3 regions of the Cupriavidus sp. HY129 genome follow, and region 1 is predicted to be linked to each of the others. Evidence: predicted binding sites of a transcription regulator. Region 1 holds the regulator's gene; each other region holds the start of a gene.
What was found. Region 1 encodes FNR, which switches genes on or off when oxygen is low (the NO sensors DNR and NnrR bind a similar motif). Its sites were predicted from a motif close to TTGATNNNNATCAA; they were not measured.
Positions count from the first base shown of each region.

Region 2: a site for FNR is predicted at 3,979-3,992, ahead of K6G35_RS02760 (DASS family sodium-coupled anion symporter). Genes of this name have one in related genera too.
Region 3: a site for FNR is predicted at 4,355-4,368, ahead of K6G35_RS10125 (cation-transporting P-type ATPase). Genes of this name have one in related genera too.

Region 1 covers NZ_CP083254.1:2,049,602-2,060,018, forward strand. The annotation lists gene rluB (23S rRNA pseudouridine(2605) synthase RluB) at 1-591, opposite strand, end outside; gene scpB (SMC-Scp complex subunit ScpB) at 620-1,528, opposite strand; gene K6G35_RS09275 (sulfite exporter TauE/SafE family protein) at 2,080-2,847, opposite strand; gene fnr (fumarate/nitrate reduction transcriptional regulator Fnr) at 2,933-3,658, shown strand; gene K6G35_RS09285 (hypothetical protein) at 3,742-3,987, opposite strand; gene K6G35_RS09290 (hypothetical protein) at 3,984-4,220, opposite strand; gene ccoG (cytochrome c oxidase accessory protein CcoG) at 4,234-5,763, opposite strand; gene ccoP (cytochrome-c oxidase, cbb3-type subunit III) at 5,819-6,733, opposite strand; gene K6G35_RS09305 (cbb3-type cytochrome oxidase subunit 3) at 6,730-6,897, opposite strand; gene ccoO (cytochrome-c oxidase, cbb3-type subunit II) at 6,902-7,567, opposite strand; gene ccoN (cytochrome-c oxidase, cbb3-type subunit I) at 7,585-9,033, opposite strand; gene ccoS (cbb3-type cytochrome oxidase assembly protein CcoS) at 9,205-9,351, opposite strand; gene K6G35_RS09325 (heavy metal translocating P-type ATPase) at 9,354-10,417, opposite strand, start outside.
Region 2 covers NZ_CP083254.1:577,354-587,770, reverse strand. The annotation lists gene K6G35_RS02780 (DUF3141 domain-containing protein) at 1-518, opposite strand, end outside; gene K6G35_RS02775 (phosphate acetyltransferase) at 825-1,775, shown strand; gene K6G35_RS02770 (acetate/propionate family kinase) at 1,799-3,016, shown strand; gene K6G35_RS02765 (tyrosine-protein phosphatase) at 3,013-3,777, opposite strand; gene K6G35_RS02760 (DASS family sodium-coupled anion symporter) at 4,113-5,636, shown strand; gene K6G35_RS02755 (Ldh family oxidoreductase) at 5,698-6,747, shown strand; gene K6G35_RS02750 (transglycosylase domain-containing protein) at 6,837-7,532, shown strand; gene K6G35_RS02745 (formate dehydrogenase subunit delta) at 7,542-7,784, opposite strand; gene fdhD (formate dehydrogenase accessory sulfurtransferase FdhD) at 7,793-8,638, opposite strand; gene fdhF (formate dehydrogenase subunit alpha) at 8,655-10,417, opposite strand, start outside.
Region 3 covers NZ_CP083254.1:2,243,299-2,253,715, forward strand. The annotation lists gene K6G35_RS10095 (transglycosylase SLT domain-containing protein) at 1-833, opposite strand, end outside; gene gloB (hydroxyacylglutathione hydrolase) at 971-1,771, opposite strand; gene K6G35_RS10105 (class I SAM-dependent methyltransferase) at 1,784-2,578, shown strand; gene rnhA (ribonuclease HI) at 2,597-3,034, shown strand; gene dnaQ (DNA polymerase III subunit epsilon) at 3,057-3,782, shown strand; tRNA gene K6G35_RS10120 (tRNA-Val) at 3,907-3,981, shown strand; gene K6G35_RS10125 (cation-transporting P-type ATPase) at 4,598-7,336, shown strand; gene K6G35_RS10130 (universal stress protein) at 7,367-8,254, shown strand; gene bluB (5,6-dimethylbenzimidazole synthase) at 8,378-9,073, opposite strand; gene K6G35_RS10140 (ParB-like protein) at 9,177-9,773, opposite strand; gene K6G35_RS10145 (rhodanese-related sulfurtransferase) at 9,938-10,417, opposite strand, start outside.

The DNA of each region.
Region 1 (10,417 bases):
ATCCTCGCCACCGGCAGCAGGCTTCGCGCCGCCCTTGCCGGCTTGCCGACCGGGCTTGTCGCCCTGGCGCTGCTCGACACGCTGGTCGCCCCTGTCAGCACCCGGCTTGCCACCAGGCTGTTGACCCTTGCGCTGACCGCCCTTGTTACGGCGACCCGGCTGTTGCGAGGCTGGCTTGTTGTCGCCATCTACCAGCGCAGCCTTGCGTTGCGGCTGCTGACGGCGCTTGCGAGCCCCTTGCGCGGACTGATCCGATCGCGGCTGCGCGTCGCCACCTGCCTCCTCGGCACCGGCAACTGCTTGCGTATCGGCGGCCGGCGCCGGCTTGCGACGCCCGCGGCCACGCGCGGGGGCAGCGGCCGGCGAAGCATCGCCGCCTTCGCCAGACGACGAGGGCTCGGCATCGTCGCGCCCCGTTTCCCGGCCATCGCGGTCCTGCGCCGACTGGCGACGGGAAGCCACTAGATTGCGCAGGCCGCGGCGCAGCCCCTTGCGGCGGGGCGCGCCTTCGGCGCCGTTACCCTCGGGGGCAGCGCCGGTGTCGCCCGGCACGTCCGGCTGGCGGACGTCTTGCTCAGCGGAATCAGACAAAGTATTCACTATCGATGTTGCATGTTGTTCAGTTGGACACGCGCTCGTCGTCGTCCTCGGTCGCCAGCGGCATATCACCGTCGGGGGCCGGAACTGCGGCGTCTTCCTGCGAGGAAGACTCTGTGTCCACATGGAATCCGTTGGCCAGAGCCACCGGCGCGTCATCGCCTTGCCCATCACCCTCGGGCAACTGCGCGACGCTGTCGTTCTGTTCGTTTTCATTGCCGGCGGCATCGCTCGCGCCACCGGACAGATCTTCGGATTGCGGCTCGACCGACAACTGCTCAACTGCCGGCTCACCCGTCTCAGCCACTTCTACGGTGGCCTCCGAAAAGGCCTCCTCGTCACCAGCAGGCGGATTCGCCGTCGCGACCGCTTCGAAATCGATGGCCTGCTGATCCAGCAGAGCCGCCTGAGCCTGGGCCTGGGCATCCTCGAGCGGCGGCAACTCATCCAGCGAGCGCAGACCAAGATCATCCAGGAATGCCTTGGTCGTTGCATACAACGCGGGGCGACCAGGCACGTCCCGGTGACCGATGACTTCGATCCAGTCCCGGTCCTCAAGCTTCTTGACCACCTCCGTGCTGACCGTTACGCCCCGGATCTCTTCGATGTCACCGCGCGTCACCGGCTGGCGATACGCGATGATCGCTAGCGTTTCCATCACGGCACGCGAGTACTTCGGCGGCTTCTCCGGGTTGAGCCGATCAAGAAACTCGCGCATCTCGGGGCGGCTCTGGAACCGCCAGCCGCTGGCCAGGGCCACGAGCTCCACCCCGCGCTGCTGCCAGTCGTTGCGCAGCTCTTCGAGCAGAACCCGGATGGTGTCGGCACCGACGTCGTCGGCGAACAACCGTCGCAGATCACCAACGCGCAATGGCTCCTGCGCACAGATCAGCGCGGTCTCGAGGACGATCTTCGCCTCTTGGGTATTCATGTGATTGTGTGCAGCCTGTCTTTGCACCTGCTTCTGGACGAATCCTGAAGCACTGGAGATTGCAGATACAGCGAGGCCTGAGCCACCGCCATCTCATCGCGCAGCCAACTCGCAGCTTTTCGCAGCGGAGCCGTGCACCTCATTTTCTTTGCATCGAATTGCCGGGTCGTTCCGGCAGGAGATCGTCCGGGGCTGACAGACTACGCCAGTCAACGGACCTCTTGCGTCGCACCCTCTCCCTTTTGGGGTGGACATTCACCTGGACAATCAGATCGCCAAGGCGGCAAGAAACAATCGATATCGGCCCAGGCAACTTCGCCTGGCACCAGCGCCACCTCTCCACACAGCCCCATCGGACTTTGGAACCAGATCTTGTGAACCGGATGAACTGTGGGGACGATCCCGGCAAGCCAGACCTGCCCAGACCCCCTGGGCACACATCCCAGATCGGGAATGCAGCCCCGGCGACGCCACGAGCGCATCGGAGCGCGATACCGTGGTTTTCGCGATTGTATGGCATTCCAGCCCCGCCCTGCAACCAGCAAAAAAGTCTAGAACACGACGCAGAAGCCGTGATTGGCCAGCGTATCGGGCAGCCAGACGGCGCGTGCGACACCCAGCGCCCCAAAACCGATCACAACAAGCGCGGCGCCCACTCGAACGCCGGGGCGGCGCGACAGTTGCCGCAGGTAGCCCGACAAACCCGAGATCACCAGCAGGTTGGGCAGCGTCCCAATGCCAAAGGCCGCCATGACAAGTGCTCCAGATGGCGCATTTCCAGCCAACAAGGCCAGCGCAAGTGCGCCATACACCATACCACAGGGCACCAGCCCCCAGGCCAACCCCATCCCATAGCGCCGCATGATGGGCGCGTGCCGACGCAAGCGAAGCGGCATCTGCATGCCCAGCGACGCGACGCCCCGGACGACATACGAGGCAGCCCGCGCCGCCAGCCGTTCGAGCCATGCTGCACGCATGACGCGGCCCCGCAACAACCACACCCCGGTCAGAACCAGTAACAGGCTGCCCGCGCCATAGAGCCAGCGCTGCACTGGAAGGTAGTCCTGCTTCCAGACTGTCGCACCCACCGCTCCCATCAGCGCCCCAAGCAGCACATAGGTCGTGAGACGCCCGGCGTGCATGACCAGCAGTTCCAGCCACCAGTGAAATCGCGAGCGATGCACGAGGCTAACGACCGCAACAGCCCCCCCGGATTGCCGTTGCTCGACGGCAATGGCAATTCCTCCGCACATGGCGGCGCAATGCACGCCACCAAGCAACGCAAGTGTAAAGACACTGAAAAGCACACCAAATGGCAACTGTTCCTCGCTTCTGCGTCACATCACGCTGTAAAATGCCTGCATCGCGCCTCCATCGCAAGCGCATTCATGCGAGCACCATCAATTGCTTACCTCCATTCCCGTCACCGAGATGTCTCCGCGTTGCTCCACTTGCGCCATGGGCCAGCTTTGCCTTCCCGTGGGCATGTCGCAACAGGACCTCGCAAAGATGGACACGCTCGTACAGGAACGCGTTCGTGTTCACAAGGGCGAAACGCTCTATCGCATGGGCGAACCACTTACCGCAGTCTATGCGATCCGCTTTGGCACATTGAAGACCCACGTGACCATGGAGGACGGACGCACGCAAATCACCGGCTTCCATTTGCCCGGTGAGGTCGTCGGGCTCGACGGCCTCAGCGAGATGCAGCATGCGTCCGACGCCACCGCGCTCGAGGACACAGAGGTCTGCGTCGTGCGATTCGATGACCTGCAATCGCTGTCCGGCACGTTGCCTTCTCTCCAGCAGCAGTTCCTGAGGCTGATGAGCAAGGAAATCTCGCAGGACCAGATCATGCTGATCACTCTTGGCTCGATGCGTGCCGAAGAGCGCCTGGCAGCATTTCTCGTCAACATGTCCGAGCGCCTGTCGATGCGCGGTTACTCGTCGAGCGAGTTCGTGCTGCGGATGAGCCGCGAAGAAATCGGCAGCTATCTTGGCCTCAAGCTCGAAACCGTGAGTCGGCTCTTTTCTCGATTCGCCGAAGCCGGCCTGATTCAGATTCGCCAACGACACGTGAAACTCGTGGACATGGAAGGCATCAGGCAGGTCTATAGCCGAAACTGCTAACGGGCATCGTGGCCAGGAAAACGGCCGTATCGGGAGCAGATCTCCCGGTGCGGCCGTTTTGCTTTCTGCCAGCACTCGAGCCATTACTCGAGTTCGTCGGTCTCCTCGAGCTTGGTTGGCATGGTGTAGAGCGTCAGCCCACTGGACAATGCGCAAAACAACCACGCCACCAGGAAGCCAATCGTGTAGACCGCCTCACGAGACGCTTCCACCTGGTGCCCGAAGAACGTGAGATCGCCCGGATCAACGACCGAAAACACGGTGGCGGTGGCCGCTCCGCCCATCAGAAACGCCGGCCAAAGTACCCACATCAGCCAGCGGAGTCTCATGGGCGCCTCGCAGCCGGCGACGCTACATGCTCCGCCCCCGTTTTCTCCACGACCAGGCCATGACGCTCCACGCCGGAAATCGGCAAATCCGGATGCGTGTTGGCAAGCCAGATGGTCACGCCGCAGCCAATAATTGCAAGCAACGGACCGCTCATCAAAAGCCACGGCCACGGTTCCCTGTACCAGGGCTTGGACTGTTGGGATGTCATTGCGCTCTCCTTGTTTGCTGCCATTTCACCCTCAGCATCACAGATTGCGGGGAACAATGAAACTCGTGGATTGCCTGATATGCGCGTCTCGGCCGTCCTCGCCCTCCGCCGTCACGGTTACGTTGATCTTGTGCGTGCCCTCCTTGGCATCGTCGATCGGCACGCGAATGCGAATCGGCAACAACCGGTTGGACGTTGGCTGCATGGCCTCGGCGGACTTGTCATACTCGACCGTCAGTCCAGTCAGATCGTCGCCCTCAGCCTGCACGCGAATCCGCATCGGCGCTTCCGTGGTGTTGATCACCTGGAGCCGATAGACGTTCTCGATCCAGCGGCCCTCCACTTCCCGGCCCAGCGCGCCGCGATCCCGAATGATGTCGACCTTGATCGGCGACCGCATTGCCAGCGATGCGACGAAGCCCGCCGCCAGAACCAGCCAGATCAGCGTATAGATGATCGTGCGTGGTCGCAGCAGCCGTTTGCGCGCGTCGGATGTCGTCAGGGACTTGCGCATGGCGTTTTCCGACGTGTATCGGATCAGGCCGCGCGGGTACTCCATCTTGTCCATGACGAGATTGCACGCGTCGATACAGGCGCCACAACCGATGCACTCGTACTGGAGGCCATCACGAATATCGATACCGGTCGGACACACCTGCACGCAGATACTGCAATTCACGCAATCGCCAATACCAGCCGCATGGCGATCGGTCTTGCGGGAACGGCTACCACGCGGCTCCCCACGACCCACGTCATAGGTCACGACATAGGTATCGCGGTCGACCATCACGCTCTGGAAACGCGCATAGGGGCACATGTACTTGCACACCTGCTCGCGCATGAATCCGGCGTTGCCCCAGGTCGCAAATGCGTAGAACAGCATCCAGAAGCTCTGCCAGGGTCCTAGCGTGAAATGCAGGACCTCGCTACCAAGTTCCCGAATCGGTGCGAAATACCCGATAAACGTGAAGCCCGTCCACAGTGCGATCAGCACCCAGAGCACATGCTTGGTCGCCTTGATTCGCAGCTTGCGCAGGCTCCAGGGATCGCCGTCGAGTCGGATCCGCGCGATGCGATCCCCTTCGACATGTCGCTCGATCCACATGAATATCTCTGTGTAGACCGTCTGAGGACAGGCATAGCCGCAGAACAGGCGTCCCGCGATGGCGGTGAACAGAAATAGCGATAGCGCAGAAATGACCAGCAGCACAGCGAGATAGATCACATCCTGCGGCCACAGCACGAGACCGAAGATGTAGAACTTGCGCGCGCCGAGATCGAACAGCACGGCCTGGCGATCATTCCACTGCAGCCAGGGCGTTCCGTAGTAAATCAACTGCGTCAGGATGACCAGCCACACGCGCCAGCTCGAAAACGCGCCAGAAGTCGAGCGCGGATAGATCTTGCGGCGGACCTCGTACAGCGCTTCCTCGGTGGTCTCGGCCCCCTTGGGGGGCGGCGCGGGACGCCAAGTGTTGCCGTTACGATCGCTCGCCGACTGGCTTGCAGACGGATCGTTCGAGGCGTGATCGTCCGAGTGATCGGGGGCGTTAAGGGGCGCGCTCATCGTGTTGCCCTCACGCCCCGGTGGGCGGCACGCCGCCCGGCCCCGGGGCAGTTAGTCATTTTGCAGCGCCTCCCGTATTTGAGAGACCCCACACATATGCGGTCAGCATGCGGATGCGCTCAGGCGTCAGAATCTCCTCGTGCGCCGGCATATGACCGTTATGTCCCTTCAGGATCGCGTCGACGATCGTCGCTTCCGAGCTGCCGTACAACCACGTGTTGTCGGTCAGGTTCGGCGCGCCGAGTGCCTGGTTGCCCTTGCCGTTGGCGCCATGGCAGGCCGCGCAGGTCGACTTGAACGTGCTTTCGCCACGCGATGCGCGAATCGGATCCGACGACAGACCAGACAGCGAACGCACGTACTGGGCAGTATCGCCGGCCTGCTTCGCATCGATCGTGCTGGCAAACGATGGCATCACGCCATTGCGGCCCTTGGTGATCGTCTGCTGGATCGTCTCCGGCTCGCCACCGTAGAGCCAATCGTTGTCGGTCAGGTTGGGGAAGCCTCGGCTGCCACGCGCATCCGAACCGTGGCACTGCGCGCAGTAGTTCAGGAACAACCGCTGGCCGATCTCGCGTGCGTCAGGATCCGCCGCCACCTGCTTGATATCCATGCTCAGATACTTGGCGTAGATCTGGTGCTGCGTTTTCTCGGCGGCCTCGCGGTGAGCGGCAAGCTCGCCCTGCGTCGAGAACTTGAGCATACCGGCGTACGATCCCAGGCCCGGATACAGCGCCAGGTAACCAAGACCGAAGATGCAGGCCAGCAGGAACATCCACATCCACCAACGTGGCAGCGGGTTGTTCAGTTCGCGCAGGTCACCATCCCAGACATGACCGGTGTCATCAGTGGTGCTGACACCTTTCGGCATCTTGCGTTGGGAAAACAGCAGCCAGACACACCAGACGATCCCGATGAGCGCGATGGCCGCGATGTAATAACTCCAGAAATCGGAAATGAAATCGCTCATGGCTGTGGGTTCCGGCTTGTAGTTGTGGTTTCGTCAGGCAGGGCAAACGGCAACATCGCCGATTCCTGATTGGCGGCCTGGCGGCCGCCCGACCATGCCCACCAGCAGATGCCAATGAACGTCAGCATCGACACGACGGTTGCAATTGCGGTCACGATCGCCATGGCATCACTCCTTCGCCGGCGCCGGAGCCGCCGCCGAGTCAACGCGCACGTTGCGGCGATTCAGGCCCAGCCCCTGCAGATACGCCACCAGCGCATCTTCTTCCGTCTTGCCTGCCAGCTCTTCAGGCGCACGAGCAATCTCTTCGTCCTTGTACGGCACACCCAGACGCTTCAGCGCGTGCATGCGTGCCTGGATGTCGTTGGTGGGCAACTGCGTCTTCTCCAGCCACGGGTACGAAGGCATCACCGACTCGGGAACCACATCACGCGGATTGCGCAGGTGGATCCGCTGCCAGTCGTCCGAGTAACGGCCGCCAACACGCGCGAGATCTGGACCGGTACGCTTCGAGCCCCACAGGAACGGGTGGTCATACACCGACTCGCCCGCCGTGGAGAAATGGCCATAACGCTCAGTCTCCGCCTGCAGGGTACGCACCTGCTGCGAGTGGCAACCAACGCAACCCTCGCGGATGTAGATGTCGCGCCCCATCAGGCGCAGCGGCGAGTACGGTGTGATGCCCGGATCGGGCTCGGTCGTCGAGTGCTGGAAGAACAGCGGCACGATCTGCACCAGGCCAGCGATGCTGACCACGATGATGGTTGCAATGATCAGCCAGCCGACGTTCTTCTCCAGCGTTTCGTGGGAAAAGAATCCTTGTTTTTGAGACATCGTTCGGTCCTCGGCGATCAGTGGGCGGAAGCCGGCAGGTTGGCCGGAATCGGAGCGTCAACCGCAGGCTTGCCAATGATGGTACGTGCCACGTTGTAAGCCATGAGGATCATGCCGCTCAGGAAGCACAGGCCACCCAGCAGACGGATCAGATAGAACGGATACTTTGCCTTGACCGCTTCGACGAACGCATAGGTCAGCGTGCCATCAGGCTGCGTGGCGCGCCACATCAGGCCTTCCATCACACCGGCGATCCACATCGAGGCGATATAGAGCACGACGCCGATCGTCGCAATCCAGAAGTGCCACTCGATCAGGCGCGTGCTGTACATCTCCTTCTCTCCGAACAGGCGCGGAATCAGGTAGTAAAGCGAGCCGATCGAGATCATCGCGACCCAGCCCAGGGCACCCGAGTGCACGTGGCCGATCGTCCAGTCCGTGTAGTGCGACAGCGCGTTCACGGTCTTGATCGACATCATCGAGCCCTCGAACGTGGCCATGCCGTAGAACGACAGCGCCACCACCAGGAACTTGAGAATCGGATCGGTACGCAGCTTGTGCCAGGCACCGGACAGCGTCATGATCCCGTTGATCATGCCGCCCCACGACGGAGCCAGCAGGATCAGCGAGAACACCATGCCCAGCGACTGCGCCCAGTCAGGCAGCGAGGTGTATTGCAGGTGGTGCGGACCCGCCCACATATACGTGAAGTTGAGCGCCCAGAAGTGGACGATCGACAGGCGATACGAGTAGATCGGACGCTCCGCCTGCTTCGGGATGAAGTAGTACATCATCCCCAGGAAGCTGGTGGTCAGGAAGAAGCCCACCGCGTTGTGGCCGTACCACCACTGGATCATCGCGTCCTGCACGCCTGCATAGGCGGAGTACGACTTCCACATCGACACCGGCATTTCAATGTTGTTGACGATATGGAGGATGGCGATCGTCAGAATGTAAGCGCCGAAGAACCAGTTCGCCACGTAGATGTGACGGGTCTTGCGCTTGATGATCGTGCCGAAGAACACCACCGCGTAGGCAACCCAGACCAGCGTGATCAGGATATCGATCGGCCATTCGAGCTCGGCATACTCCTTGGAAGAAGTAATGCCCATCGGCAGCGTGATCACCGCCGCGATGATGATGGCTTGCCAGCCCCAGAACGTGAACGACGCCAGCGGGCCGCAGAACAGCCGGGCCTGGCAGGTGCGTTGCACGACGTAGTACGACGTGGCGAACAGCGCGCTACCGCCAAATGCAAAGATCACCGCATTGGTGTGAAGCGGTCGCAAGCGACCGAACGATAACCACGGTGTATTGAAATTCAGATCCGGCCAGATCAATTGCGCCGCAAGCAGAACGCCTACGGCCATGCCAACGATCCCCCAAACCACGGTCATGACGGCAAACTGCCGCACGACTCCATAGTTGAAGGTGTCGGCGCGTGAGGACGCGGTGGTGACAGCCATTCAGACCCCCAATGCAAAAAGTAAAAATAAACCTACTGACGGTGTGACTTTAGAAAATCGGCTTACAAGTCGCGTTGACTTTCATCAAGCCACCAGCATCCCTTGCGAACTGCTTGCATTAATTCCGGTCAATGCGCGTTCGCCGCAACGGTCACCTATATGCCTTGACATTCAAGGCTTGTCGTTGTCGAGCAGAATTGCTTCCGCCGGGCGATCGAGATCGTCGTACTGCCCTGCGTGCAATGCCCACCACAGCGCCCCGGCGATCACAGCCACCAGCACCAGGCTCATCGGCACCAATAGATAGAGTGTTTCCATATTCAGGACTCCCTGGCCGGCGCCGCCGCGGCGCGCAACAGGCGCCATGCATTGCCGACAACCAGTAACGACGACACGGACATTCCAATGCCTGCCATCCATGCCGTAACGAGTCCGGTAGCTGCCAGGGGGATCGCCACGACGTTGTAGAAAAAGGCCCAACCCAGGTTCTGGCGCACCACGCGGCGCGTCTTGCGGGCCACGGCGATGGCATTGGCGATCTCGCCCACGCCGCCGTGTGTCAGCACGGCATCGGCACCGGCCTGCGCCAATGGCGCGCCGCTGCCAATCGCTATCGAAACCTGCGCCTGGGCCAGCACCGGCGCATCGTTGATGCCGTCGCCCACCGCCAGAACGACGGCGCCCTGCTGTTGAAGGTTGGCTACATAGTCGCGTTTGCCTTCAGGCGTGACCGCGCCAACGGCGGTCTCGATGCCAAAGCGGTCCGCCCACCAGCGCACCGCTGCCGGCTGATCGCCCGAAACCAGATGACAGCGCACACCGAGTCGGGTCAGCGAAGCCAGAAGCTCGGCAGTCTGGGGCCGTTCGACATCGGCCAACTGGAAACACGCCAGCGGTCCGCTTGTGTCACCAAGCCAGACCTCGGTGGCGCCAGGATAACGGTCGCCACTGCGGCGGATATCGGCCGCTGCCGGTGCCAGTTCCGCGACGAACTCTCTACGCCCCAGCCGCATCGACCGGCCGTCGACAATTGCCTGCAACCCTTGCCCGGGAACGTTGTGCAGGTCAGCCACCAGCCGTTCGGCATGGTCCGTCGCGGCGTCAACCAGGGCCCTGGCAATTGGATGCTCCCCACCACGCTCCATGGCGGCGGCAAGACTCTGGCAAGTTGACGCATCCAGATTGCCCGCGATCTCCGTCGACACGAGCGCAAAGCGCCCCTCGGTCAACGTGCCCGTCTTGTCGAGCATGACGTCCGTGACCCCCGAAAGCGCTTCGAGCGTATGCGCGCGGGTCACCAGCACGCCGCGCCGCGACAACGCCGCGCCAGCAGCGGCCAGCGCCGCCGGAGTAGCCAGCGACAACGCGCAAGGACAGCTCACTA
Region 2 (10,417 bases), 1.5 Mb from region 1:
AGAAACAGGCCTTCGGTACGCGCGACGTCCTCGATCGTCTGCCCCGGGCAAGGATCGCGAAAGAACGTGATGAAGTAACACGGATGCCCACCACGCAGCGCATTGCCAATTTCGCTGTCGGACTTGAACCCGCCGATGCCAGGACCATGCCCCGCGCGGGGGTCCATCACCACGAACGGCCGCTTGGCCGGGTCCGTCGGTTGTCCTTCAGGTGGCACGATGCGAACCAGCGCGTAGTTGACCGGCGTCGGCAAATCGCGGCCGTCGATCAGTACCTCGTAGTCGAACACCAGCACTGGCGGCATGCCACCGCGCTCGTGCTCCGCGGTTTCATTGCCGCGCTGCCGAAGGATGTCGAGGAACAGGATCGAGCGTTGCCAGGCATCGATGCCGTACTCCCATGCGGCATGCGCAATGGCGGTAGGCGGAACTGGTGGAAGAAACCCGGCGAGCGCGGTCGCGGCCGGTGAGGGTGCCTCCGCTGTCGATGTGACAGCGGTCGGTTGACGTGCGGTCATTCCGTTTCTCCCAGTCTGGATAGGCGGAGTCAGGGTGTCGCGGCAAGACGTGTCGTCCGGATGATCGATAGATCAGCGCCGGTGTGCTTGCTGCGATGCAACAGCGAAAATCTACCAGTGTCGCGGCGCCATGGCAATTGGCCGAAGCGCCACTCCGAACATATCGGCCACCCATGACATATGCGTGTCATCGTGGCGGTTGGAACATTGGCATATACTTTGCCGCAAGACGTTTGCGCAATGCAGCATCCGTGGCCCCCAGGATGCCTGCCCTCCAAAACCGTTTGGTTCCAGGGAACGCTGCCTATGCCGATTACATCGTCCACCGACAAGTACGCCCAGCTGCTCGCGCGTTGCGAGGGGCTGCCCCCCATCCCCACCGCCGTAGCGCATCCGTGCGACCAGTCATCGCTCGATGGCGCACTGGAAGCGGCAAGGCTTGGCCTGATTACTCCACTGCTGGTTGGCCCGGAGTGGCGCATCCGGCAAGTGGCGGAAGAGCACGGCCTGCCCCTCGGCGATACGCCGATCATCGATACAGCTCACAGCCATGCTTCGGCCGAAGCCGCCGTGGAAGCCGTGCGCTCGGGCCGCGCCGAACTGCTAATGAAGGGCAGCCTTCATACCGATGAGTTGCTGCACGCCGTGACGCGCAGCACCAGCGGTTTGCGCACGGAACGGCGCCTTTCGCATGTCTTCGCAATGGACGTGCCGACCTATCACAAGCCGCTGTTCATCACGGACGCCGCGGTCAACATCTTCCCCACGCTGAATGAGAAGGCCGACATCGTGCGCAACGCGATCGACCTCGTGCGCATTCTCGGCGTCGAGCGCCCCAAGGTGGCGATTCTCTCGGCCGTGGAAACGGTGACGGACAAGATCCCGTCGACGATCGACGCCGCCGCGCTGTGCATGATGAGCCTGCGCGGGCAGATCGAAGGCGGCCTGCTCGATGGCCCGCTGGCGTTCGACAACGCCATCAGCAAGGCCGCGGCCGAAACCAAGGGCATCCACTCCGAAGTGGCCGGCGACCCCGATATCCTGCTCGTGCCGGATCTCGAAGCCGGCAACATGCTCGCCAAGCAGCTCACGTTCCTGGCCGGTGCGGAAGCGGCTGGCATCGTACTTGGCGCGCGCGTGCCGATCATCCTGACCAGCCGCGCCGACAGCGTGCGCGCGCGCATTGGTAGTTGCGCGATCGCCGTGCTCATCGCCCATGCACGCCGTGTTGCCACCGAGGCAGCCGTCAAGGTCTGAAGCCACTTAAGGAGATTCGCCGCGTGGCCACTGCTCACCCTGTCATCCTCGTCGTCAACGCCGGCTCATCGAGCGTCAAGATTTCCATCTTCTCCGTGCCGGAGGCTGCCCACGAGGACGTCGAAGTCCTGCCCGCGCAGCTTGCGCACGGCCAGATCGAAGGGATCGGCGTGGCGCCGCATATCGAGGGGCGCCTGGCCGATGGAACCGTCGTCGCCGACGAGCGCTTTCCCGTGGAGCAGGTGCCCGATCACGATGCGGCGTTCCGCCTGATCCAGGCCAGGCTGCAGGAAGGCCTGCGCGACACGCCGCCGGTAGCGATCGGCCATCGCGTGGTGCATGGCGGGATGGACTTTGCCGACGCCGTGCGCATCGACGACAACGTGATCGCCAGGCTCGATGCGCTGGTACCACTTGCGCCGCTGCACCAGCCGCACAACCTGACGGCGATCCGCGCGGTGCGGGCCGCCGCGCCCGGCCTGTTGCAGGTAGCGTGCTTCGACACCGCGTTCCACGCCGGGCACGATCCGATGGCCCAGTTGATGGCGCTACCCTACGAGTACTACGAGCAGGGCATCCGGCGTTTCGGCTTTCATGGGCTGTCCTACGCGTATATCGCGCGCCGGCTCAAGCAGGTGGCGCCCGACCTGGCCGAGGGCCGCGTGATCGTTGCCCACTTCGGTAACGGCGCGAGCCTGTGCGCGATGCGCGGCGGCAAGAGCGTGGAATCGACCATGGGCCTCACGGCGCTGGACGGCATGCCGATGGGCACGCGCTGCGGCACGATCGACCCCGGTGCGGTGCTGTGGCTGGCGGCGCAAGGGATGACGCCCGACGCAATCCAGACGATGCTCTATGGGCAATCGGGCCTGAAGGGTATCTCCGGCGTCAGCAGCGACATGCGCGCGCTGCTGGCCAGCGATACGCCGCGCGCGAAGCTGGCCGTGGACTTCTACGCCTATCGCGCCGCACAGGAAATCGGCAAGCTCGCCGTCACGCTGGGTGGCCTGGATGGACTGGTCTTCACGGCTGGTATCGGCGCCAACTCGCCGGACGTGCGCGCACGCGTCTGCGCGCACCTCACCGATCTCTTCGGCATCTCGCTGGATGCCGCGGCCAATGGCGACAACTGCCAACGCATCAGCAGCGACACAAGCCGCGTGCCGGTGCTGGCGCTGCAGACGGACGAGGAAGGCATGATCGCTCTCTCGACCGCGAAGATCCTGCTAAACGGCGGCTAATCTTCGAGGTAGTGCCCGCGTAGTTGCCCCACATCGATGCCCAGGTCATCGGCAAGAAATTGCTCCACACTGCCGTAGGCCTGCGCAATCGCATCCATCGATGCTTCCAGGTACTCGGGCCGCACTTCGAGCAACGGCGTGATGACGTCCGCGTCGACCCCGATCGGGGCCACGCGCGCCAGCACATCTTCGTTGAGGCGACGATTCCAGTGATTGGATTCGAGGTAATTGGCGACGATCTCGTCCTGCGACACGCCAAGCGCCGATAGCAACAGCAACGACGCAAAGCCTGTGCGGTCCTTGCCTGCGGTGCAGTGATAGAACAGCGTGCGGCCGGCCTCGGCATGGCGCAGGAACGCGCCGAACGCCTCGCGGTAGCGCACCGGAAAATCGCGGTACACATCGAGCATGAAGTCGCGCATCTGCGTGGGCGTGCTTGCACGCAGGCGCGGCACCAGCACATCCATCGCCATGCTACCCTCCAGCACCGGCACCGCGAGCCAGTGAAAGCGCTCGCCGAAAGCGGCCTCGGCAGGCGACTTCTCGCCCGGAGACCGGAAATCGACGACGATATCCAGATCGAGCGAATGCAGGCGATCGAGATCGGCGGCCGAGGCCAGCGCGGGATTCGCGCTGCGATAGAGCTTGCCCGACCTGACGCGACGGCCGGACAAACCGGCCAGTCCGCCAAGGTCACGCGCATTGGGGATCGTTTCCAGCCCCAAGGAGGGACGTGCGTCGTGATTCATATTGTTGGTCATTTCACATCCGCGTGCCGTCATGCACGCCTTCCAAAAACGTTCAACATCGACTTCAATTATTTCAGATCGCCGCATCGAAGGACAGGTGCCACGTACGGCTTCATGCTTCCGTGCCGCTCATACGCCCATCCACGCGCAATCACACTCACTCGATCCGCACAAGGCCCCATTGCCGGCATCGAAGCCTGACATCGCAGTGAGTTGATATCCAGCAATTGCGCCGTCATCGGCACCTTGGCACATCGGCCTTGGCTTCACATAATGAGCCCATGTCGGCCGCGGCGATCCTGCGATACGACGCGACCGACAGGCTGATCCAACATGGGGATTCCACGATGCCTGAATCACAAGTACCTCCTGCCGCCCCCGGCGCCCCCACCGCCGCGACGGCCATCCCGGCCGCGCCCAAGCTCAACATCCACTGGGGTCTATATGCCGCCGTGATCGTGCTGATCGCGGTGCTCCTGATTCCGATGCCGGCCGACCTGCCTGTGGCCGGTCAGCGCATGCTGGCCATCCTGGCATTCGCGGTCGTGGTGTGGATTACCGAAGCGGTGACCTACGAGACCAGCGCCATCATGATCACGTCGCTGATGGCAGGCCTGATCGGCTTCTCGCCGATGGTCAATGACCCCAACACGCTATACGGCACGTCGCGCGCACTCGGCATGGCCCTGGCGGGCTTCTCGAACACCGCGCTGGCCCTCGTCGCCGCCGCGCTGTTCATCTCGGCGGCCATGACCGTGACCGGACTGGACCGGCGCATCGCGCTGGTCACCTTGTCGGCCATCGGCACCAGTACCCGGCGCATCCTGATCGGCACGATCGCCGTCACGATCCTGCTCAGCCTGGTGGTGCCGAGCGCCACCGCGCGCAGCGCATGTACCGTGCCGATCATGATGGGCGTGATCGCCGCATTCGGCGTCGACAAGAAGTCGAACATCGCAGCCGGCATCATGATCATGGTCGCCCAGGCCACCAGCGTCTGGAACGTCGGTATCCAGACCGCCGCCGCACAGAACCTGCTGACCGCGGGCTTCATGGACAAGCTGCTCGGCGAACGCGTGACCTGGCTGCAATGGCTGATTGCCGGCGCCCCCTGGGCCATCGCGATGTCGATCGTGCTGTACTTCCTCGTGCGCTGGCTGCTACCGCCTGAAACCGACGCGATTGCGGGCGGCAAGGAAGCCGTGCAGCGTGAGCTGGCCGCGCTGGGTCCGATGACCGGCCCACAGAAGCGCCTGGCTGCCGTCGCCATCGGCCTGCTGCTGTTCTGGGCCACCGAGGGCAAGCTGCACAAGTTCGATACGGCGTCGATCACGTTCGTCGGCCTGGTAATCCTGATGTTGCCGCGCATCGGCGTGATGGACTGGAAGACGATGCAGCAACGTACGCCCTGGGGCACGCTGATCGTGTTCGGCGTCGGTATCAGTCTGGGCACCGCGCTGTTGACAACGCAGGCCGGTCAATGGCTCGGCAAGTTCGTCGTCACGCATTCCGGCCTGGCCAATCACGGCACGCTGCTGGTCTTTGCCGTGCTGGCGGCATTCCTGATCCTGATCCACCTCGGCTTTGCCAGCGCCACGGCGCTGACCTCCGCGATGCTGCCGATCCTGATCTCGGTACTGCAAACCATACCCGGTGACATGAACAAGGTCGGCATGACGATGCTGCTCGGCTTCACGGTCAGCTTCGGCTTCATCCTTCCCATCAACGCGCCGCAGAACATGGTCTGCCTGGGGACCGATACCTTCAACGGGCGACAGTTCGCACGCATCGGCATCCCGACCACGATCATTGGGTATCTGCTAATGCTGCTGTTCGCGTCGACGTACTGGCGCTGGCTTGGCTGGATCTGACCGGAAAACATGCAATCTCGCCGCTGACATAAGCGCCCCCAAACCTTCGCCCCCAACGATGATGAAAATTACCCTAGACAGCGCGCGGCAGTTCGCGCGCAGTATCCTGGCGGCGCAGGGTGTGCCCGCCGATATCGCCGATGACGTGGCCGAGCACCTGGTGGAAGCCGACCGCAGCGGCTACGTCAGCCACGGCCTGTCGATCCTGCCGAACTACCGCCGAGCCATCGAGAGCGGCAACGTGAACCCCACCGGCCGCGCCGCGTGCGTGCTCGACCGCGACATGCTGATGGTGTTCGACGGTAACGGCGGCTTTGGCCAGCACGTCGGCAAGACCGTGATGGCGCGTGCCATCGAACGTGTGCGCCAGCACGGTCATTGCATCGTGACACTGCGCAAATCGCACCACCTTGGCCGTATGGGCCACTATGGCGAGATGGTGGCCAGCGCGGGCTTCGTGCTGTTGAGCTTCACCAACGTGATCAACCGGCCGCCCGTGGTCGCGCCCTTCGGCGGCCGCGTGCCACGGCTCACCACCAATCCGCTTTGCTTTGCCGGGCCGATGCCGAACGGGCGACCGCCGCTGGTCGTCGATATCGCCACCAGCGCCATCGCCATCAACAAGGCACGCGTGCTGGCGGAGAAAGGCGAGCCCGCGCCGGAGAACAGCATCATCGACGCCGAAGGCAACCCGACTACCGATGCGGGGGTCATGTTCGACGATCAACCGGGATCGCTGCTGCCGTTTGGCGCGCACAAGGGCTACGGCCTCGGCGTGGTGGCGGAACTGCTGGCCGGGGTGTTGTCCGGCGGCGGCACGATCCAGCCGGACAACCCGCGCGGTGGCGTGGCCACGAACAACCTGTTCGCGGTGCTGCTGAATCCCGAACTCGATCTCGGCATCAACTGGGAACGGGACGAGGTAGAGGCCTTCGTGCGCTACCTGCACGACACGCCGCCTGCACCGGGTTTCGACCAGGTGCAGTATCCGGGCGAGTACGAGGCCATGCATCGCGCCGCTGCGGCAACGCATCTGGAGATCAATCCGAAGATCTGGAGCCATCTGGCAGCGTTGGCGGGGGATCTCGGGGTGGATATGCCGGCGGCGTAGGCCGTTGAAGCACGCTTCGCACGGACCGGAGACAGGAGAGCATCAGAGATTTCCCAGACGCGATAGCCGCCAATGGCACAATACGCGCCATGCAACGTCTCTGGTCCGCCCTCGTCAAATTCGTTCTGCTCGCCACCATCGGTGGCGCCCTGCTGCTGGCCTTCGTCATCGTGATGGCGAATCGGCAATTGCCGTCCCTCGACGCGCTGACGGCATTTCGCGATTCGCCCGGCTACGTGAAGATCGCGGATTTCCCGCACAACTTGCCCGAGGCCGTGGTCGCCATCGAAGACGACCGCTTCTACCTGCATGACGGCGTGGACTATGTGGGCGCGATGCGCGCCGGCATCGCCAATCTCTCCGACGACCTCTCGCAAGGCGCGTCGACGATCACGATGCAGGTGGCGCGTAACTTCTATCTGTCGCGCCAGAAGACCTACACGCGCAAGCTCTACGAAATCCTGCTGGCGTACCGGATCGAAAACGCACTGAGCAAGGATGAAATCCTGGAGATCTACCTGAACAAGATCTACCTTGGCCAGGGCGCGTATGGCTTCGGTGAGGCTGCCGAGACCTACTTCGGCAAACCGGTCGACCGTCTCACGCTGGCCGAATGCGCGATGCTGGCCGGGCTGCCCAAGGCGCCGTCCGCCAACAACCCGGTGGTCAACCCGCGCCGCGCTCGCCAGCGCCAGGCCTACATCCTGCTGCGGATGCTGGAACTGGGCCGCATCACGCGCGCCCAGTACGATGCCGCACTGCTAGAACCACTGCGGCTGAAATAGGCTCGCGCGTCACGCGGCCGCCTGCGCCACCGCCACCTTGTCGCGATGACGCGCCACGGCGGCCTGCACGATTGGATCGAGCCCTTCCCCGCCCGTCGTGTCGATATGGGCCAGCAGCGCGCGCCGCATGCGTGGCTCCCAGAACCGCTTCAGATGGCTGGCGATATCACCCAGCGCTTCATCTCGATCTGGCATCGCTTCGAAGAACGTGCCGATCTGATTGGCCATCTTGACCAGATTGTCGATATGCATGAAAGACCCTACGCAAGCTTGAGTCGTTGGGGGTGAGAGTAGGCGACCAGGCTGCCGCCGCGCACGAAACCGGCCAGCGTGACACCCGCCGATTCGGCCAGACGCGCAGCCAGCCCCGTTGATCCGGACACCGCCGCCAGGATGCCCGCGCCAATCGAGGCCGTCTTGAGCACCATCTCGTAGCTGGCGCGGCTGGTGACGATCACGGCGCCACGACTCACGTCCTCGCCGCCCTGCGCCAGCGCGCCGGCGAGTTTGTCGAGCGCGTTGTGGCGGCCCACGTCCTCGCGCACCAGCGATACGTCGCCATCTGCCCGCAACCACGCTGCCGCGTGTGTGGCCCCGGTATCGCGCAGCAGCGCCTGCCGCTTGTGCAGCGCGGCGAAGGCATCATCGAACACCACGGGATCGAACACCGCGGCGCTTTGCACCTTCCGCGGCGCGCGCATGACCTCCTCGAGCGATTCCGTGCCGCAGAGACCGCAACCGGTACGTCCCGCCAGCGCCCTGCGCCGGCTCTTGAGCGCGACGAACGCGGCGCTGGCGATCTCCAGCTTCACCGTCACGCCATTCTCGGCGGCTTCCACCTCGATGCCGTAGATGTCGCGCGCGCTGTCGACCACGCCCTCGGTCAGGCTGAAGCCGATCGCGAAATCCTCCAGGTCCGCCGGCGTGGCCAGCATCACCGCGTGGGAGATGCCGTTGTACTCGAACGCCACCGGCACTTCCTCGGCCAGATGATCGATCTCGGCGGAGGCGGCGCCCTGCCGCCAGCGCGTGACCACACGCGTGTGCTGCACTGGCAATACTCCAGCTTCACCCAGGCCGTTCTCGTCAGGCATGTCTCGCTTCATCGCCGTGCTCCCTGGTTCATCGCGTCGGTGCGGGCTCGCCGGCCGCGCGCAGGTGTGCCAGCTGTTCCTCGTTGAAGGCATGGTAGTTGCGCTGCCACGTGGAGGGCTGCGCCACCGGCATCACCTGCACGGCCGTCACCTTGTACTCCGGGCAATTGGTGGCCCAGTCCGAGTTGTCGGTCGTGATCACGTTGGCGCCGGACTCGGGGAAGTGGAACGTCGTGTAGACCACGCCGGGCTGCATCCGCTCGCTGACGATCGCTCGCAGCACGGTTTCACCGGCACGGCTCTGAATCCCGACCCAGTCGCCATCCTTGATCCCGCGTTCCTCCGCATCGTGCGGATGGATCTCAAGCCGGTCCTCGTCGTGCCAATGCACGTTGTGCGTGCGCCGTGTCTGCGCGCCAACGTTGTATTGGGACAGGATGCGCCCCGTAGTCAGAATCAGCGGGTACTTCCGGTTGACCTTTTCGCTGGTCGGCACGTACTTTGTGATGATGAACTTGCCCTTGCCGCGCACGAAGGTGTCCACGTGCATGGTCGGTGTGCCCTCCGGGGCCTCGGCATTGCACGGCCACTGGATACTGCCAAGTTCCTCGAGCTTCTTGTAGCTGACACCCGCGAACGTGGGCGTGAGGCGCGCAATCTCGTCCATGATCTCGGACGGATGGTTGTAGTGCATCGGATAGCCGAGCGCGTTCGACAGCAGGATCGTTGCCTCCCAGTCCGAGTAACCGGCCTTCGGCGGCATCACCTTGCGCACGCGCGAGATCCGGCGCTCCGCGTTGGTGAACGTACCGTCCTTCTCCAGGAACGACGAACCCGGCAGGAACACGTGCGCGTACTTGGCGGTTTCGTTCAGGAAGATATCCTGCACGACGATGCACTCCATCGACGACAGCGCTTCGGCCACGTGCTGCGTATTCGGGTCGGACTGGACAATGTCCTCGCCCTGGCAGTACAGACCCCGGAACGATCCGGTGATTGCCGCTTCGAACATGTTCGGAATACGCAGACCGGGCTCGGGGTTGATCTCGACATTCCACGCGGCCTCGAAGCTGCCGCGCACCGTCGAGTCCGACACATGACGATAGCCCGGCAGTTCATGCGGGAACGAGCCGATATCGCACGACCCCTGCACGTTGTTCTGGCCGCGCAGCGGATTGACGCCCACGCCTTCGCGACCGATGTTGCCGGTGGCCATGGCCAGATTGGCGATGCCCATCACCGTGGTCGAGCCCTGCGCATGTTCGGTCACACCCAGGCCGTAATAGATCGCGGCGTTGCCGCCAGTGGCGTAGAGGCGGGCCGCGCCGCGCAGTTGTTCGGCCGGCACGCCGGTCTCCGCTTCGAGTGCCTCAGGCGAGTTCTCGGACAATGCGACGAAATCGCGCCATTGCTGGAACGCGCGGTCCTCGCAACGCTCGGCGATGAATTGCTCGGCCAGCAGCCCCTCCGTGACGATCACGTGCGCGATCGACGTCACCACCGCCACATTGGTACCGGGACGCAACTGCAGGTGATAGTCGGCGCGGATATGCGGCGATTCCACCAGGTCGATGCGGCGCGGGTCCACCACGATCAGCCTGGCCCCGGCGCGCAGGCGACGCTTCATGCGCGAGGCGAACACCGGGTGCCCATCGGTCGGATTGGCGCCGATAACCATGATCACGTCGGCCTTGGCCACCGAGCGAAACGTCTGCGTGCCAGCCGATTCGCCGATGGTCGTCTTCAGGCCGTAGCCGGTGGGCGAATGGCAGACGCGTGCGCAGGTGTCGA
Region 3 (10,417 bases), 190 kb from region 1:
TGATCGGGAATCTCGGGCAGCCTGACGCCATACGCGGCCGGGTTGGCGATGATGTTCTTGACCGCCTGGAGCTTCGGCACGTAATAGCGCGTCTCGGTCGGCATGGTCAGGCTGGCGTAGTCCGTGGGCAGCCCCCGGGCCTGATTGCGCGCGATGGCCCGCGACACGGCGCCTTCGCCCCAGTTGTAGGCGGCCAGCGCCAGTTGCCAGTCGCCGAACATGTCGTAGAGCCGTTGCAGATAGTCGAGCGCCGCGTCGGTCGATGCCAGCACGTCGCGCCGCTCGTCGCGGAACATGTTCTGCTTGAGGTTGTACGTCTTGCCCGTGCTCGGGATGAACTGCCACATGCCGGCGGCCTTGGCCGTGGATTCCGCCTGGGGATTGAATGCGCTCTCCACGAACGGCAGCAGGGCCAGCTCGGTCGGCATCTTGCGCCGCTCGAGTTCCTCGACGATGTGGTAGAGGTAGCGGCTCGACCGGCCCACCATCCGTTCCATATAGTCAGGGCGGGCCGCGTACCACTGCGTGCGATCATCGACCAGCGTGCCTTCCAGGTCAGGCATCGCGAAACCCTTGCGGATGCGGTCCCAGATATCGCTGGACGGCCCGCGCAGCCAGTCCACGCTGGACTGGTCGACATTCACGACGGTAGAACGGGATAACGTGCCGGCGCGACCGGTGCTGTTGAGGGTATTGAGCGGGTCCTTCTTCGGACCGGATTCCAGGGCGGTCGGCGTGCCGGACAATTCGCCGGCGGGCGGTGTGGGTGTGCTGGCGCAGGCTGCAAGCAGCGTGGCACACGCAACTACCGCCAGAAATCGACCAAATCGCATTAAGTTCTCTGAAAGTGACGCCAAAAAGTTGGCCTGATGCTATGGAAAAGCCCCCCTCGCGTCAATGAGATTTTCCCCATGATGCAATTTGAGTCAATTGTCCTCGCCCAGCCCGCAACCGGATTGTCCCATCCGCGTTAACGAAAGCCGTCCTTCCAGCCGCGCAGCGCACCAAAAGCCGCCGCGTCATCGCTCACGTCACCGCCCTGCGCCCGCACAGCCTGGCGGACGGCGGACTCGCGGGACCGCAAGAACGGATTGACCGCGCGCTCGTGCGCCACGGTCGTTGGCACCGTAGGCGTGCCGGCCTCGCGCAGGGTATCCACCCGCGCCGCCCACGCCGCCAGATCCGGGTTGGCCGGCTCGACGGCCCGGGCAAAGCGGACGTTGCTGCGCGTGTACTCATGGGCGCAGTAGACGCGCGTGTCGCCGGGCAGTGCCGCGAGCTTGTCCAGCGATGCCAGCATCTGGGCCGGCGTGCCTTCGAACAAGCGCCCGCAGCCGCTGGCGAACAGCGTGTCGCCACAAAACACCACGGGGCCGGCGCCGGGCAGGTCGCCGACATAGGCCACATGGCCCGCGGTGTGGCCGGGTACATCCAGTACCCGGAACGTCACTGCCGGATGACGCAGCGTGACCGTGTCGCCTTCGCGCACGGCCTGCGTCCGGTGGGCGATTCGCTCGCCCTGCGGGCCGATCACCGGCAGTGGCTCGCCGTTCGGCCCACTCGGATGACGCGCGAGGAGGTCTGATACACCACCCTGGTGATCCCCATGGTGATGGGTGATTACAATAGCGCCCAGTGCCAGCCCGCGTTGCGCCAGAAACTGCTCGACCGGTGCGGCCTCGCCTGGGTCCACCACGGCCGCGCTATGCCCGTCGTGGATTGCCCAGATATAGTTGTCCTGAAAGGCGGGAATCGGCTCCACTTTCAACATGCGTGCTCCTCTATGTCCAACCGACCGATTATAGATTGGGAAGAATGGCTAGCCTCGCCACCCGGGCAGTACGTGCTCGAGTGGGAAGGCCAGCAGTATGACCGGACGGTAGCGGACATTTTTGGCTATCACGCGGTGCAGTTCGGCCTGCCCGCCATCGACACGTTGCGCGAGAACCGGATGCCGTTCTCGGCGCTGGCGCTGGACGGCCGCGCGGGCCCGCACGGGCCAAGGGAGACCCATCCCGATGCGCGGCAACTGCTGTGCCGGTTCGACGAACTGCCCTTCGACACGCAGAGCATCGACCTCGTCACGCTACCGCACGTCCTCGAATTCTCGGAAGACCCGCACGAAGTGCTGCGCGAAGTCTCGCGCGTGCTGATGCCCGAAGGGCGCGTGGTGGTGACATGCTTCAACCCGATGAGCCTGTGGGGCGCGCGGCAGGGCCTGAACCGCCTTGGCGCCATGCCCTTCCTGCCAAGTGACGCCCAAACCATCGGGTTCGTGCGAATCAAGGACTGGCTCAAGCTGCTCGGGTTCGAGATCATCCGGGGCCGCTTCGGCTGCTACTGCCCGCCCTATCGCACGGAACGCTGGCTGCAGCGCGCGGCATTCATGGAGAAGGCCGGCGACCGCTGGTGGCCGATCTTCGGCGCGGTCTATATGATCTCGGCGGTCAAGCGCGTCAAGAATATCCGCCTGGTGGGCCCGGCCTGGAAAACACCCAAGTCGGCGTTGAAGCCAGTAGCGGCTCCGGTTGCCACGCCCACGGGCACGCACGGCAAGACCCCCGGCCAGGACAGCTAGGACCATCACCTTATATCCATGCAAGAAGTCACGATTTACTCCGACGGAGCCTGCAAGGGCAATCCCGGCCCCGGCGGCTGGGGCGCCGTGCTCGTCGCCGGCGGCCACGAGAAAGAACTGTTCGGCGGCGAAAGCCCCACCACCAACAACCGCATGGAGCTGATGGCGGTCATCGAGGCGCTGCGCGCGCTCAAGCGCCCATGCATCGTCAATATCTATACGGACTCGCAGTACGTGCAGAAAGGCATCAGCGAGTGGATTCACGGCTGGAAGGCGCGCGGCTGGAAGACAGCGGACAAGAAGCCGGTCAAGAACGCCGACCTCTGGCAGGTACTGGATGAAGCCCAGAAACCTCATCAGATCACGTGGCACTGGGTGCGTGGTCACAACGGGCACCCCGGCAACGAGCGCGCGGATGCGCTGGCCAATCGGGGGGTGGCATCGATCAATACCTGAGCCGTCGTTTACAATCCTGCCCATGCGACAAATCGTCCTCGATACCGAAACCACCGGCCTCAATCACGCAACAGGCGACCGCCTGATCGAAATCGGCTGTGTGGAACTGGTGAATCGCCGCCTGACAGGCCGCCACCTCCACTTCTACGTCAATCCAGAGCGCGACATCCACGAGGATGCCATCGCGGTGCACGGGATCACACTCGATTTCCTGGCCGACAAACCCAAGTTCGCCGAGATCGTCAACGAGGTCCGTGACTTCGTGCAGGACGCCGAACTGATCATCCACAACGCGCCCTTCGACCTTGGCTTCCTGGATATGGAATTCCAGCGCCTGGACCTGCCGCCGTTCCGCCAGCACGCCAGCGGCGTGATCGATACGCTGCGTGAAGCCCGCCAGATGTTCCCGGGCAAGCGCAACTCGCTGGATGCGCTGTGCGACCGACTGGGCGTCAGCAACTCCCATCGCACGCTGCACGGCGCACTGCTCGATGCCGAACTGCTCGCCGAGGTCTACCTGGCGATGACGCGCGGCCAGAACTCACTGGTCATCGACATGCTCGACGGCGCCGCCACGGATGGCGAGACGCGTAGCACCGCCGACCTGTCCGCCATGACGCTGCCCGTGCTATTGGCCTCCGAGGAAGAAATCTCGGCGCACATGGGTGTGCTCAAGGAACTCGACAAGGCAAGTGGCGGCAAGACGGTCTGGCAGGATGCCTCCCCTGCCGAAGCCGCCACTCAGTAGGGCCCGGCGCCTCCCGAGGGATTTCGAAGAAAATTCGAAAAAGGGCTTTACAAGATACCGGCCCATCGGCATAATCTCGTTTCTCCACTGCACGACATCAGCAGCAACGATGACGAAGCAGCATGGGTGGTTAGCTCAGCGGTAGAGCACTGCCTTCACACGGCAGGGGTCACAGGTTCAATCCCTGTACCACCCACCAAAATTTGTGGCTTGCAACGCCTAACGTTGCCGTGAACCCGGATCGCTGACGAGCTTTCCGGGTTTTTTGTTGTCTGTCGATGACCGACGGTATTCGCCGTCCTTCACGGATCACGACACTGGGCCCATCGAACGCCTATCGACAACGTCGACGCCCTACCCGCCCTCTCGACCAGCCGATCATGGCTGGTGATTCTTGTCGTTTCGGCAAGTACATACCTTGCGACGCTGCCGCTTGATCATCCCGGATGAGGCTCACCGACTCGCGCCAAGCCTGCAGGTGTCGCGCGCCCCTGGCGGATTGACAGCTCCGAATGCCCCGCTGAACGGTGGCACTGCTCTGCCCCAACTTGCCAAGGAGTGTCTTAATCACTTTGATGGAGATCATCCCCCTCAAGCGCCAAGCGATGTTGAAATAGAGATGTGCAGTGCCTTCCAAGGTGTTGTCATCGGGGCGTGATCGAAGCAAGCTAGTATCTGATACGCCCTTTCTCCGTCAGGCCGTCGCCGTGTCGCAGGCTCCCCAGAAGATGCCTGCGGCTTGACCAGGCGATGCGCGCCTCCGATCGAAACGCGAAACCGGCCCGCCCGGTTGCAGAAAAAGGCCCCAACTCCACATGACTGGTCCTCCTGCCAGCCACGACACCGAAAACCAATCGCCACCCATCTGGCACACGCTCACCGACACACAGGTCGGGCAGGCCCTGCAGACCAGCGCAGCCGGTCTGAGCGCAGCCGAAGCCTCCCGTCGACTGGACGAGTACGGTCCCAACCGTCTCGCGCCACCCAAGCGCCGCGGCCCGCTGATGCGGCTGCTGCTGCAGTTCCACAACATCCTCCTCTACATCATTCTCGGCTCGTCGATCGTCTCGGCGATTCTCGGACACTGGGTCGATGCGGCCGTGCTGCTCGTGGCAGTCGTGATCAATGCCGTCATCGGGTTCATCCAGGAAGGCAAAGCCGAAGCCGCCATTGATGCCATCCGCGCCATGCTCGCCCCGCTTGCGTTCGTGATTCGCGACGGCCAGCGGCACGAGATCGCCGCTGCGGATCTCGTGCCGGGCGATGTGGTCGCGCTGGCTTCGGGGGACCGGGTGCCCGCCGATCTGCGCCTGACCTCGGTCAAAGAACTGCGGGTCGAGGAGGCCGCGCTCACCGGCGAATCGCTGCCCGTGGAAAAGAATGTCGCGCCCGTAGCGGAAGACGCGCCGCTGGGCGATCGCTTCGACATGGCGTACTCCGGCACGCTGGTGGTCTACGGCCAGGCGACCGGCATCGTGGTCGCAACGGGTAGCACCACGGAACTGGGCAGGATCAATGAGATGCTCAGCAGCATCGAAAGCCTGTCGACACCGTTGGTACGGCAGATCGATCGTTTCGGACGCGGTCTGGCGGTAGCCATCCTGTTGCTCTCCACCGTGGTGTTCGTGGCTGGCATCCTCTGGCGTGGCCACTCCGCAGCAGACATGTTCATGATGGCCGTGGCGCTGGCAGCCTCCGCCATCCCCGAAGGGCTACCGGCGATCATGACCGTCACGCTTGCGCTCGGCGTGCAGCGCATGGCCCGGCGCCATGCCATCGTGCGGCGCCTGCCGGCGGTGGAGACGCTGGGATCGGTGACAGTGATCTGCTCCGACAAGACCGGCACACTGACGCGCAACGAGATGACCGTGCAGCGCATGGTCTGCGCGGGCCATGTATTCGATGTCGGGGGCGTCGGTTATTCGCCGGTGGGAGACTTCAGCATCGACGGGCACGTCGTCGATCCCATGAGTTGCGCGCCGTTGGTCATGGCCTTGCGCGCCGGCGTACTCTGCAACGACGCCAACATGCGCAATGACGACGGCATGTGGCATGTCGAGGGCGACCCGACCGAAGGTGCATTGCTGGTGGCTGGCGCCAAGGCGGGCGTGGAGCAGCAGAATCCGGAATCCGGCTGGCATCGGCTCGATTCCATCCCCTTCGAATCCGAGCACCGCTTCATGGCCACCTACCACCACGATGCCAATCATGCGCCGTGGATCCTGGTAAAGGGTGCGCCCGAGCGCATCCTCGACATGTGCGCGCGGCAGTGGAATCTCGATGGGGAGCACCGGCTGGACGTGGACTACTGGCGCCGCATGGCGACCGACACCGCAGCGCAGGGCCTTCGCCTGCTCGCCCTGGCCTGCAAGCGCGCGGCGCCCGTGGGCGACAAGCTCGCGTTCTCCGATATGGAAACCGGCTACACGATGCTGGCGCTGGTCGGCATCATCGATCCCCCGCGCGAGGAAGCCATCCGTGCCGTCAACGAGTGCCACCACGCTGGCATCCGGGTCAAGATGATTACCGGCGACCACGTCGAAACGGCACGCGCGATCGGCGCGCAACTGGCGATCGGCGTCGGCAAGCCCGCCTTGACCGGCAGCGAGGTGGCATTGATGGACGATGCCGCACTGCGCCGGGTGGCGATGGAAGTGGACGTATTCGCGCGCGCCAGCCCAGAGCACAAGCTGCGCCTGGTCAGCGCGCTTCAGGACGGTGGCCAGGTCGTGTCGATGACCGGAGACGGCGTCAACGACGCGCCCGCGCTCAAGCGGGCCGACGTTGGCGTCGCGATGGGGCTCAAGGGCACCGAGGCGGCCAAGGAGGCTTCCGACGTGGTGCTCGCCGACGACAACTTCGCGTCGATCGCCCACGCGGTGCGCGAGGGTCGCGCGGTCTACGACAACCTGAAGAAGTTCATCCTCTTCATGTTGCCGACGAACGGCGGCGAGGCGCTGATCGTGATCGCCGCGATCCTGTTCGACCTGCCATTGCCCGTCACCCCTGCCCAGGTACTCTGGATCAACATGGTCACGTCCAGCACGCTGGGACTGGCGCTCGCCTTCGAGCCCGCCGAGGCCGGCATCATGGCGAAGCCACCGCGCCCGGTTGGAGAAACGCTGCTGTCGGGCTTCTTTGTCTGGCGCGTAACGATGGTATCCATCCTGATGATGGCGGGGGCGCTCAGTCTGTTCCTGTGGGAACTATCCGACGGCACCAGCCTGGAAACCGCGCGCACGATGGCTGTCAACGCAGTGGTGGCCGCCGAGATGTTCTACTTGCTCAACAGTCGGCATATCCTGAAGACCGTGCTCAACCGCGAGGGGCTGTTCGGCAACCCGTATGTGCTGCTGGCCATTGCCGCCTGCGTGCCGCTGCAGCTAGCCTACACGCACCTGCCACTGATGCAGGCAGTGTTTGATTCCACCGACCTGTCCGCGCTGGAGTGGTGCAAGGTGATCGGCGCCGGCCTGCTGGTGTTCTGCGTCGCCGAACTCGAAAAGATCCTGATCCGACGCAAACCGGCTGGTAAGCGTCTGGCTGCCGATTGAACCTGCCATTGAACGATTAGCGAGATGCCCATGACGACTCTCCCCGCCACCTCCCCGCCCGCAAGCCTGATGCTGGCCACCGACCTGAGCCCACGCTGCGATCGCGCCCTGGACCGTGCAGCGGGACTGGCCCAGGCATGGAAGGCCGAACTGATCGTGGCCCATGTGCTCGACCCCGCCGCGCACCCGGACCAGGCACTGGCCTGGGCTGCCGATACCGGCGGTGACGGCGATGCCCTGCATATCGCCCGCCGACAGATCGATCGTGACCTGGCCGGACTCCCCGTACGTGCCGAGGTGCGAATCATGAAGTCCCGGGATATCTCGGAGACGATCCGCAACATGGCAACCGTTTCCGGCGTCGGCCTGGTGGTCACCGGCGTTGCGCGGTATGAGCTGCTTGGCCGGTTCCTGCTCGGCTCTAGCGTCGAGCGCCTGGCGCGCACGCTCGCGCAGCCGTTGCTGATAGTGCGGAATCGCCCGCACGCGCCCTACCGCCGGATTGTTGTGGCCACCGACTTCTCCGAAGCCTCGCGCAATGCGCTGCTGACGGCGGCGCAGCTTTTTCCGGGATGCGAACTGACGGTTTTTCATGCCTACCTGCCGCCTTTCGCGGGGCTGACCGACACGCAACCGCAGCCTGCCTCCGCGCAAGCGCAGGAGCGCGCGCAGTACGACGCGTTTATCGCCGCCACCGCCTTGCCCGCTGGAACGCGCGTCACACCGCTGATCGTGCGTGGTGGGTTGGAATTGCACCTGACCCAGCACGTCCGCCAGCACGATGTCGACCTGGTGGTGATGGGCGCGCAGGGTCGCGATGCCCTGACTGGCGCGTTGCTGGGCAGCACTGCCGCAAAACTGCTCGACTGCCTGCCCTGCGACTCAATGGTCGTGCCCCGGCCGCGCTCGGTGGGTTGAAGGTATCGGGGAAAAAGGCAACCCGGCCAGACGGAGCGTCAGCAACATCGATGTCCGCGACGTTCTCACGGTCGGGAGCCTTTGCGGTAGCCACGCCATGCCGCAAGCGGTCGCCTCCCGCTGTCAGTCGCCTCCGACCTGCTCCCCGCCACCAGAACCAGAACCAGAGGCAGGCGGCAGGTCCGGGGACGCCCACAACATCTCCTGCAGCGGGCGGCGCTGCCGCCAGCCAATCTGCTCGAGCATCGGCTTTTCATAGAATGCCGGCACGGGCCCCAGGCACAGCAGCCCGAACGGCGTGGCGCCTTCGGGAAGCTGAAGTTCGCGTGCCAGCGCTTCGGGGTCGAACATCGAGACCCAGCCTAGCCCCAGGTTTTCGGCGCGAGCCGCCAGCCAGAGATTCTGCACGGCGCACGCGGCGGACGCCCACGCCATCTCACGCGGCATGCTGCGCCGTCCGAAGACGGTACCGTCATCCGGCGCCAGCACCACGGCCAGCAGTTCAGCGCAATCGCGAATACCCTCCACCTTGATCCGTAGGAATTCCGCGGCCCGTTCCCCCAGGGCCTGTGCCGTGGCCTGTCGCTCGGCCTCTACGAATGGAATCAGGTGTTCGCGCCAGGCTGGCGTGCTCAGGCGCATGAAGCGCCACGGCTGCATCAGGCCCACTGAGGGCGCCTGGTGCGCCGCATCCAGCAGCCGTTCCAACTGCTCATCGCCAAGCAACGGCCCGGGCGTGAAATGACGGCAATCGCGCCGCAACGCCATGATGCGGTAGAGCGCTTCGCGCTCGGAAGCTTCTACGTGCGGGCCTGACATGCTTTTTCTTCCTTGTTGTCGATGTCCGCGTCATCCCGAAACGGAATGCAACGCCTGGACGCCCGACAAATACCAAACAGCAGCGGCAAGCGCAAGTCGCAGGTTACTTCGACTGGAACCCCGGCAGGCCCGACGCCCATTTGCTGGCGGCCAGCGCCTTCGCGCATCTGACGGCGGCCTGGAAGTCGGCCTTCAGGTCCTCGACGGCGATGTGGCGACGAAAGAAATCGGCCCAGACGAACTCGGCGAATGCCGTAGGCGTCTTCTGATACCCACCGGCATCGCGCACGTAGCCGGCCAGCGACCGGTACGGATCGTCGATCAGTTTTTCCAGATGGGACGGGATCAGGGTGTAGCAGTGGCGCACCCCGTTCTCGTCCAGCGGATGCACCCACTGGTTCTTGTCCATCTCCCCCCAGAAATCGCCTGGCGCGCTGGTGGAGAGATCGGCCTCCACCATAAAGAAGCCGGACGTAAGGCCCGCCTCCAGCGCAGCCCGGCCAAGGTGATGGTGATCGGTGATGTAGAGCTTGCCTCCGGGGCCTTCGACGGCCGGAATCGGATGCGCCTCCATGAACGCCTGCTGATCCTTGGGCTTCAGCGAGGCCAGGTGCGTCTTCTTGTCCTGCACTTCGATCATGCCCACTGTCAGTTGGGTGGGATGCAGATCGTGGATCAGTGATTCTCGGATCTTCGGCACGGCGGTCGCCCTCCTGGCACATGGTTCGATCCAGGGCCGCAATCCGAAGCGAGAAAGCCGCGCCTCGCAACGTACGTCTCATAAAGAAAGCGGCCCTGGTTCCCGCAAGTATAGGAAACCAGGGCCGTCCCTCCGCTCGGCAGGTGCCTGCGGCGTTACCCGTGTCAGACCACCTCGAAGAAGTGCGTGCGGTCCCGGTCGAGTTGGGCGATCAGGCCAAACTCCCAGTCGAGATACGCCTGCATGGCAGCCGCGGCATTGTCGGTGCCTTCATAGGGCCGGCGATACCGATCCGTGCGCGGTACGGCGAGACGAGTTTCCCCCTGCTCTACCGGCAAACCGGCCTCCACCCAGGCCGCCGTGCCGCCTTCGAGCACGAAGACCTCGGCCGACGTCAGCGCCCGCAGATCAACCGCTGCGAACCTCGCCAGCAGGCTCGATCCACAGGTGAGCACATAGCGCTTCGCTGGCCGAATCGCCTTGATCGCCTGAGCCAACTGGGCACGGATGGCAAACCATGCGCCGGGGATATGGCGCTTGACGTAGTTGACGCTGGCGGTCACGTCGATCACGGCGACGTCGCCTTCCTTCAGCCATGCAGCCAGCGTGGCAGGCGAAACGGTCGCCACCTCGGGCGATGGCGG